Regions from separate parts of the Cellulomonas sp. NEAU-ZC6 genome, predicted to be linked through region 2. Evidence: predicted binding sites of a transcription regulator. Region 2 holds the regulator's gene; the other holds the start of a gene.
What was found. The regulator LexA, encoded in region 2, represses DNA repair genes until DNA is damaged. The targets are predictions, from matches to a motif close to TCGAACANNTGTTCGA.

Region 1: the regulator LexA is predicted to act here: its motif matches at 1,387-1,402, upstream of uvrA (excinuclease ABC subunit UvrA).

The regions. Positions count from the first base shown of each region.
Region 1 is NZ_JBXFYH010000001.1:247,332-250,737, forward strand. Features, by position in the region: gene AC1050_RS01090 (glycoside hydrolase family 15 protein) at 1-1,330, opposite strand, end outside; gene uvrA (excinuclease ABC subunit UvrA) at 1,433-3,406, shown strand, end outside.
Region 2 is NZ_JBXFYH010000003.1:452,336-455,741, reverse strand. Features, by position in the region: gene nrdR (transcriptional regulator NrdR) at 1-459, opposite strand, end outside; gene AC1050_RS15635 (LysM peptidoglycan-binding domain-containing protein) at 899-1,150, opposite strand; gene lexA (transcriptional repressor LexA) at 1,566-2,324, shown strand; gene AC1050_RS15625 (aminotransferase class V-fold PLP-dependent enzyme) at 2,379-3,406, opposite strand, start outside.

The sequences.
Region 1 (3,406 bases), on a different contig from region 2:
CGACCGGTCCGGGCAGCCCGTGCTGCTCGACCGCGCGCACGGCCCGGTCGAGCGCCGCCCACGCCATCACCTTGGAGTGCGTGAAGTGCCGCGGCGCGCCGCGGACCTCCCAGATGCCGCTGTCGGGCTCGCGCCACGTCCGGCACAGGTGGTCGACCATGCGGGCCTGCAGCGACCAGGAGTCGGTGCTCTCCGCGATGCCCGCCGACCGCGCGAGGTCGAGGGCGGACATCACCTCGCCGAGCACGTCGTTCTGCACCTGGCCGACCGCGGCGTTGCCCACCCGCACGGGGCGGGACCCGGCGTAGCCGGGCAGGTGGTCGAGGGTGCGTTCCGGCAGGTCCCGGGCGCCGTCGACGCCGTACATGATCTGCACGTCGGCCGGGTCGCCCGCGACGGCGCGCAGCAGCCACTGCCGCCACGCCTGCGCCTCGGTGCGGTAGCCGTGCTCCAGCAGCGCCTCGAGCGTCATCGCGGCGTCGCGGAGCCAGCAGAACCGGTAGTCCCAGTTCCGCTCGCCCCCGAAGTCCTCGGGCAGGGACGTGGTCACCGCGGCGACGATCCCGCCGGTCTCGGAGTCGCTCAGCAGCCGCAGCACGAGCAGCGACCGGACCACCGCCTCGCGGTAGGCGCCCCGGTACGCGCACGCCCGGGCCCACTCGCCCCACCGGTGCTCCGTCGCCTCGATGCGGTGCGCCATCCGCGGCGCGCGCGGGACCGGCTGCCAGGACGGCGCCCAGGTGAGCGAGAGCTCGAGCGAGTCATCCTCGGCGAGCACCACGTCGTCGGCGTGCACCCGGTGCGCGCCGGCCCGGGCCGGCCGGGGCAGGCGGTCGCCGCGCAGCACCAGGCTGTCCGGGCCCGCGACGGCCTGGATCACCTCGGTGCCGCCGGCGTCCACGACGCGGTGCACCCAGGGCACGTCGCGCCCGTAGCCGAACCGCACCACCCACTCGTGCCGCACGTGCACGGTCCCGCGGGTCGCGGTGATCCGCCGGACCAGGTCGCACCGGCCGTCGCCCAGCGGCATCGCGTCGAGGAGCACCGCGGTGCCGGTCGGGGACTCGAAGGTCGTCTCCAGGACGAACGAGTCCCCGAGGTACCGGCGGGTGACCCGGGTGGCGTCGGGGACGGTCAGCAGCCACCGCCCGTGCTCGGGGCCGCCGAGCAGCGCGGCGAAGCACGCGGGGGAGTCGAACCGGGGCGGGCAGAGCCAGTCGACGGAGCCCGCGCGGGACACGAGCGCGGCGGTGCGCCCGTCTCCCAGGACGGCGTAGTCGCCGATCGGCGTGGGGTGCGTCACGGGGGTGCCGGCGGGGTCCGGGAGCATGGCCTCATCATGCGCCCCACCTGCGGCGACGCGCAGGGCGGCGGGCCGCACACCGTTCGAACACATGTGCGTCTGTCGGAGGTCGGCCGTAGAGTTGCGCGCGTGAATGATCGACTGGTGGTCCAGGGGGCCCGCGAGCACAACCTGCGCAACGTCGACCTGGACCTCCCGCGTGACAGGCTCATCGTCTTCACCGGCCTGTCCGGGTCCGGCAAGTCGTCGCTGGCGTTCGACACCATCTTCGCGGAGGGGCAGCGCCGCTACGTCGAGTCGCTGTCCGCGTACGCGCGCCAGTTCCTCGGGCAGATGGACAAGCCGGACGTCGACTTCATCGAGGGCCTGTCGCCCGCGGTGTCGATCGACCAGAAGTCGACCAACCGCAACCCGCGCTCGACGGTCGGCACCATCACCGAGGTCTACGACTACCTGCGCCTGCTGTTCGCCCGCGCCGGGACGCAGCACTGCCCGGTCTGCGGCGAGCGCGTCACCGCGCAGACCCCGCAGCAGATCGTGGACCGCCTGCTCGAGCTGCCCGAGGGCACCCGCTACCAGGTGCTGGCCCCGGTGATCCGCGGTCGCAAGGGCGAGTACGCGGACCTGTTCGCCGAGCTGCAGGCCAAGGGCTTCGCCCGCGCCCGCGTCGACGGCGAGGTCGTGCAGCTCACCGAGCCGCCCACGCTGGAGAAGAAGCTCAAGCACGACATCGAGGTCGTGGTCGACCGCCTGGTGTCCCGCGAGGGCGTGCAGCGCCGCCTCACCGACTCCGTGGAGACGGCGCTCGGCCTGGCCGGCGGCCTGCTCGTGGTCGAGATGGTCGACGCCGACAAGGACGACCCCGAGCGCGAGCGCCGGTTCTCCGAGCACCGCGCGTGCCCGAACGACCACCAGCTCACGCTGGAGGAGATCGAGCCCCGGACCTTCTCGTTCAACGCCCCGTACGGCGCCTGCCCCGAGTGCACGGGTCTCGGCTCCCGCCTCGAGGTCGACCCCGACCTGGTCGTGCCGGACGACGACCTGTCCCTGCGGGACGGCGCGGTCGCCCCGTGGGCGCAGATCTCGTCCGAGTACTTCGAGCGGGTGCTCACCGCGCTGGCCGACGACCTCGGGTTCTCGATGGACCAGCCGTGGCGCGCCCTGCCCGAGCGGGCCCGCAGCGCGGTGCTGTACGGCGAGAACCACCAGGTGCACGTCAAGTACAAGAACCGCTGGGGCCGGGAGCGGCAGTACTCGACCGGCTTCGAGGGCGTCGTGACGTTCCTCGAGCGCCGGCACGGGGAGACCGAGTCCGAGTGGAGCAAGGAGAAGTACGAGGCCTACATGCGGGAGGTGCCGTGCCCCGTGTGCGAGGGGACGCGGCTCAAGCCCGAGGTGCTGGCCGTGCTGGTCGGCGGCAAGTCCATCGCCGAGGTCTGCGCGCTGCCGATCCGCGAGGCCCGGGACTTCCTCGACACCCTCGAGCTCGGCATCCGCGAGCGGCAGATCGCCGAGCAGGTGCTCAAGGAGATCCAGGCCCGGCTCGGCTTCCTGCTGGACGTCGGCCTCGACTACCTGTCGCTGATGCGCGCCGCGGGCACCCTGTCCGGCGGCGAGGCGCAGCGCATCCGGCTCGCCACCCAGATCGGCTCCGGGCTGGTCGGCGTGCTCTACGTGCTGGACGAGCCGAGCATCGGCCTGCACCAGCGGGACAACCGCCGCCTGATCGACACGCTGACCCGGCTCCGGGACCTCGGCAACACGCTGATCGTCGTGGAGCACGACGAGGACACCATCCGCACCGCGGACTGGATCGTCGACGTCGGCCCCGGCGCGGGCGAGCACGGCGGCCGCGTCGTGCACTCCGGCGACCTGCAGGGCCTGCTCGACTCCCGCGAGTCGGTCACCGGCGCGTACCTGTCGGGCCGCCGGCAGATCCCGATGCCCGCGAAGCGGCGCAAGGTCGACAAGAAGCGCCAGGTCACGGTGCACGGCGCCCGCGAGCACAACCTGCAGAACGTCGACGTCTCGTTCCCGCTGGGCACGTTCACCGCGGTGACCGGCGTCTCGGGCTCCGGCAAGTCGACGCTGGTCAACTCGATC
Region 2 (3,406 bases):
GGCGTCGGCCACCTCGTTCTCCGCGCGGAGCACGGTGATGGCGGCCTCGAAGTCGTCCAGCGAGTCGAACGCCTGGTACACGCTGGCGAACCGCAGGTAGGCGACCTCGTCCAGGTCTCGCAGCGGGCCGAGGATCGCGAGCCCGATCTCGTAGGCGTCGAGCTCGGCGCTGCCGCTCGCGCGCAGCGTCTCCTCGACGCGCTGCGCCAGCACGGCGAGGTCGTCGTCGCTCACCGGGCGGCCCTGGCAGGCCTTGCGGACGCCGTTGACGATCTTCTCCCGGCTGAACGGCTCGGTCGCCCCGGACCGCTTCACGACCGACAGGCTGGCGGTCTCGATCGTGGTGAAGCGGCGGTTGCACTGCGGGCACTGCCGGCGCCGGCGGATGGACAGACCGTCGTCCGAGGTGCGCGAGTCGACGACGCGGGAGTCGGCGTGGCGGCAGAACGGGCAGTGCATGGGGCGCCTCCTCCAAGGGGGTCGTCGCCGCGGCGGGCCGACGGCAGCTGCGCCGCGCCCGTCCGGACGACCGGGACACGGTAGGGCCCCCGCGCGCCACGACGCAACACGGCTCGGCGCCACGACCGAGGCCGGGCAGACGACGAGGGTGGCCGCTGGTGCGGCCACCCTCGTGGGGACGCCCCCGTCCCGTCTCGTCCGCGACGACTCGCCTCGCGCGGACGGTTGCTGCACGCCTCCGTGCCGGGCCCGAGAGCCACGACGACGATGCGTCCCTCGTGGCGAGCCCCCCAGCCAGCCGTTCGAGGTGGCACCACACTAGAGGCGGCCGTCGCAATTACGCAAGCAGCGAGTGTCGTAATCCGGTGAGCCGGCGCCGTGGCCCTCACCAGCACCTCCGTGGTGCCACCGGGGCGGCCGTCCGGGGCGGAGTCCGCGGTCAGTCCGCCGGGATCACCAGCACCTGGCCGGCCTGGAGCGAGCCGTCGGCCAGCCCGTTGAGGTCCTGCAGCGAGCGGACGACGTCCCGCACGTCCTCGCCGGGCGCGGCGACCGTCGACGCGATCTGCCACAGCGTCTCGCCCGCCATCACCGCGTGGGTCGTCACCTCGGTCGCCCGCTCGGGACCGTCGGCGACCGCGCGGCCGCCGACGGCACCGCCGAGCACGACCGCCAGGCCGAGGAGCACCACGACGACGCGGCCCCGTCGGGTCAGGTGGAGCCGACCCTGCGGCGCCGACCCCGCCCGGCGCGCATCCCCGTCGCGCCGGACGGGCGCCTGCGGGCGCGCCGGACGGAAGGAGCCTGCACGGGTCCCCGAGGTGATCCCCGGGTGTGCTGCGACCGCGCTCATCTCCACCACTTCCCTCCTGGGCCGCCCTGCGGCCCGGTCGAACGTGTGTTCGTTCGAACGTCTGTACGATGCTGCCACGACTCGCCGCCGATGTCGAGACACGATCGAACAGGTGTTTGAAACCACCGGCCCCGCGCCCTACGCTCGTCGACGTCGGGTACAGCGCACCACGAGGCACTGACACGCCCGCCCGACAGGTCGCCCGCGACGGACGCGTGGGCGCTCTGACCAGGGCGGACGGACGGGAGCGGACATGACCAGCGACGGAACGGGCGCCGCGGCGGGCACGACGGCGGGAGCCGGCCCGGCGGCCACGGGCGCCTCCGTGGTCGACCTCGGGGACGGCGACGGCCTCACGCCGCGCCAGCGGCTCGTGCTCGAGACGGTGCGCGCCTCCGTCGAGTCGCGCGGCTACCCGCCGAGCATGCGCGAGATCGGCGACGCGGTCGGCCTCACCAGCCCGTCCAGCGTCAAGCACCAGCTCACCGCGCTGGAGCGCAAGGGCTTCCTGCGCCGCGACCCCAACCGGCCGCGCGCGATCGAGGTCGTCCAGCCCGACGACTCCCGCGGGGTCGCCACGCTGCCCGGCGCGCTCGGCATCGGCGACGAGGACTCCGCGGCGCGCGACGGCGCGCCCGAGGCGGCCTACGTGCCCGTGGTCGGCCGCATCGCCGCCGGCGGGCCGATCCTCGCCGAGCAGCTGGTCGAGGACGTGTTCCCGCTCCCCCGCCAGCTGGTCGGCGCCGGTGAGCTCTTCCTGCTCAAGGTGGTCGGGGACTCGATGATCGAGGCCGCGATCTGCGACGGGGACTGGGTGGTCGTCCGCCGCCAGCCCGTCGCCGAGAACGGCGAGATCGTCGCCGCGATGCTGGACGGCGAGGCCACCGTGAAGACGCTCAAGCGCGCGGACGGGCACGTGTGGCTGCTGCCGCAGAACGCCGCGTACTCCCCGATCGACGGCGACCACGCCGAGGTGCTCGGCCGCGTCGTCTCCGTGCTCCGCAGCCTCTGACCCGCGGCCGGGGCGCGCCGCGCGCCGCGCCCCGGGGCACGTCCCGGGGCCCGGTCAGGTCCCGGGCGCGGGCACCGTCCGTGCGGCCAGCGCGGCCAGCGCGGCCAGGGCGCCGTCGACGTCGGCGGCGTCGTTCCAGGCGTGGAACGCCAGCCGCACCCGGCCGGCCCGCCCGGCGACGCGGCAGCCGGCGCGCTCCAGGTCCGCCCGCAGGGCGCCGTCCGGGTCGGGCAGGGTGACGATCGCGCTGCCGCCCGGCGCGAGGCCGAGCCCGGCGCGGAACGCGTCCGCCAGCCCGACGGCGTGCGCCTGCACCGCGTCGGGGTCGACCCCGTCGAAGGCGGCCAGCGACTCGGCCGCCCCGAGCCAGGCCTGCCAGGCGGGCGAGACGTCGAACCGCCGCGCGTCGCCCGCCAGTCGCATCTGCGGCCCGTAGCACGACGCCCAGGGGTCGTCGCCGGCGTACCAGCCGGCCTGGGTCGGCAGCAGGGCCTCCTGGACCTGCTCGCGGACGGTCAGGAACCCCGTGCCGCGCGGCGCGCACAACCACTTGTACGCCGCGGTGACGCTGACGTCGTACCGGCCGGCGTCCACCCGGAGCCAGCCCGCCGCCTGGGTGAGGTCGCACAGCGTGCGGGCCCCGACCGCCCGGGCCGCGGCCAGGACCGCGTCGTCGTCCAGCACCGCGCCCGTGGCCGACTGCACCAGGGAGTAGGCGACCAGGTCGGCGCCCGCCAGCACCTCCGCGGCCAGGCGGTCGGCGGGGACGTGCCGGACCTCCAGCCGGGGCCCCTGCGCGAGGAACGGGAACACCACCGAGCTGAAGTCGCCGGCCACGCAGACCACCCGGGCGCCGTCCGGGAGCGAGGCCGCGACGACCGACGCCATGGCCGACACCTGGGACCCGATGGCGACCCGGTCCGCCGTCACACCGACGAGCGCGGCGAACCGGCTGCGCGCCGCCGCGACCGCGGCCTCGTAGCGGGGCACGTCGATGCCGCCACCGCCCCACCGGTCCAGGTCCGCCCGCAGCGCCTGCACCGTGCGCCGCGGGGCGACCCCGGCGGTGGCGGCGTTCAGGT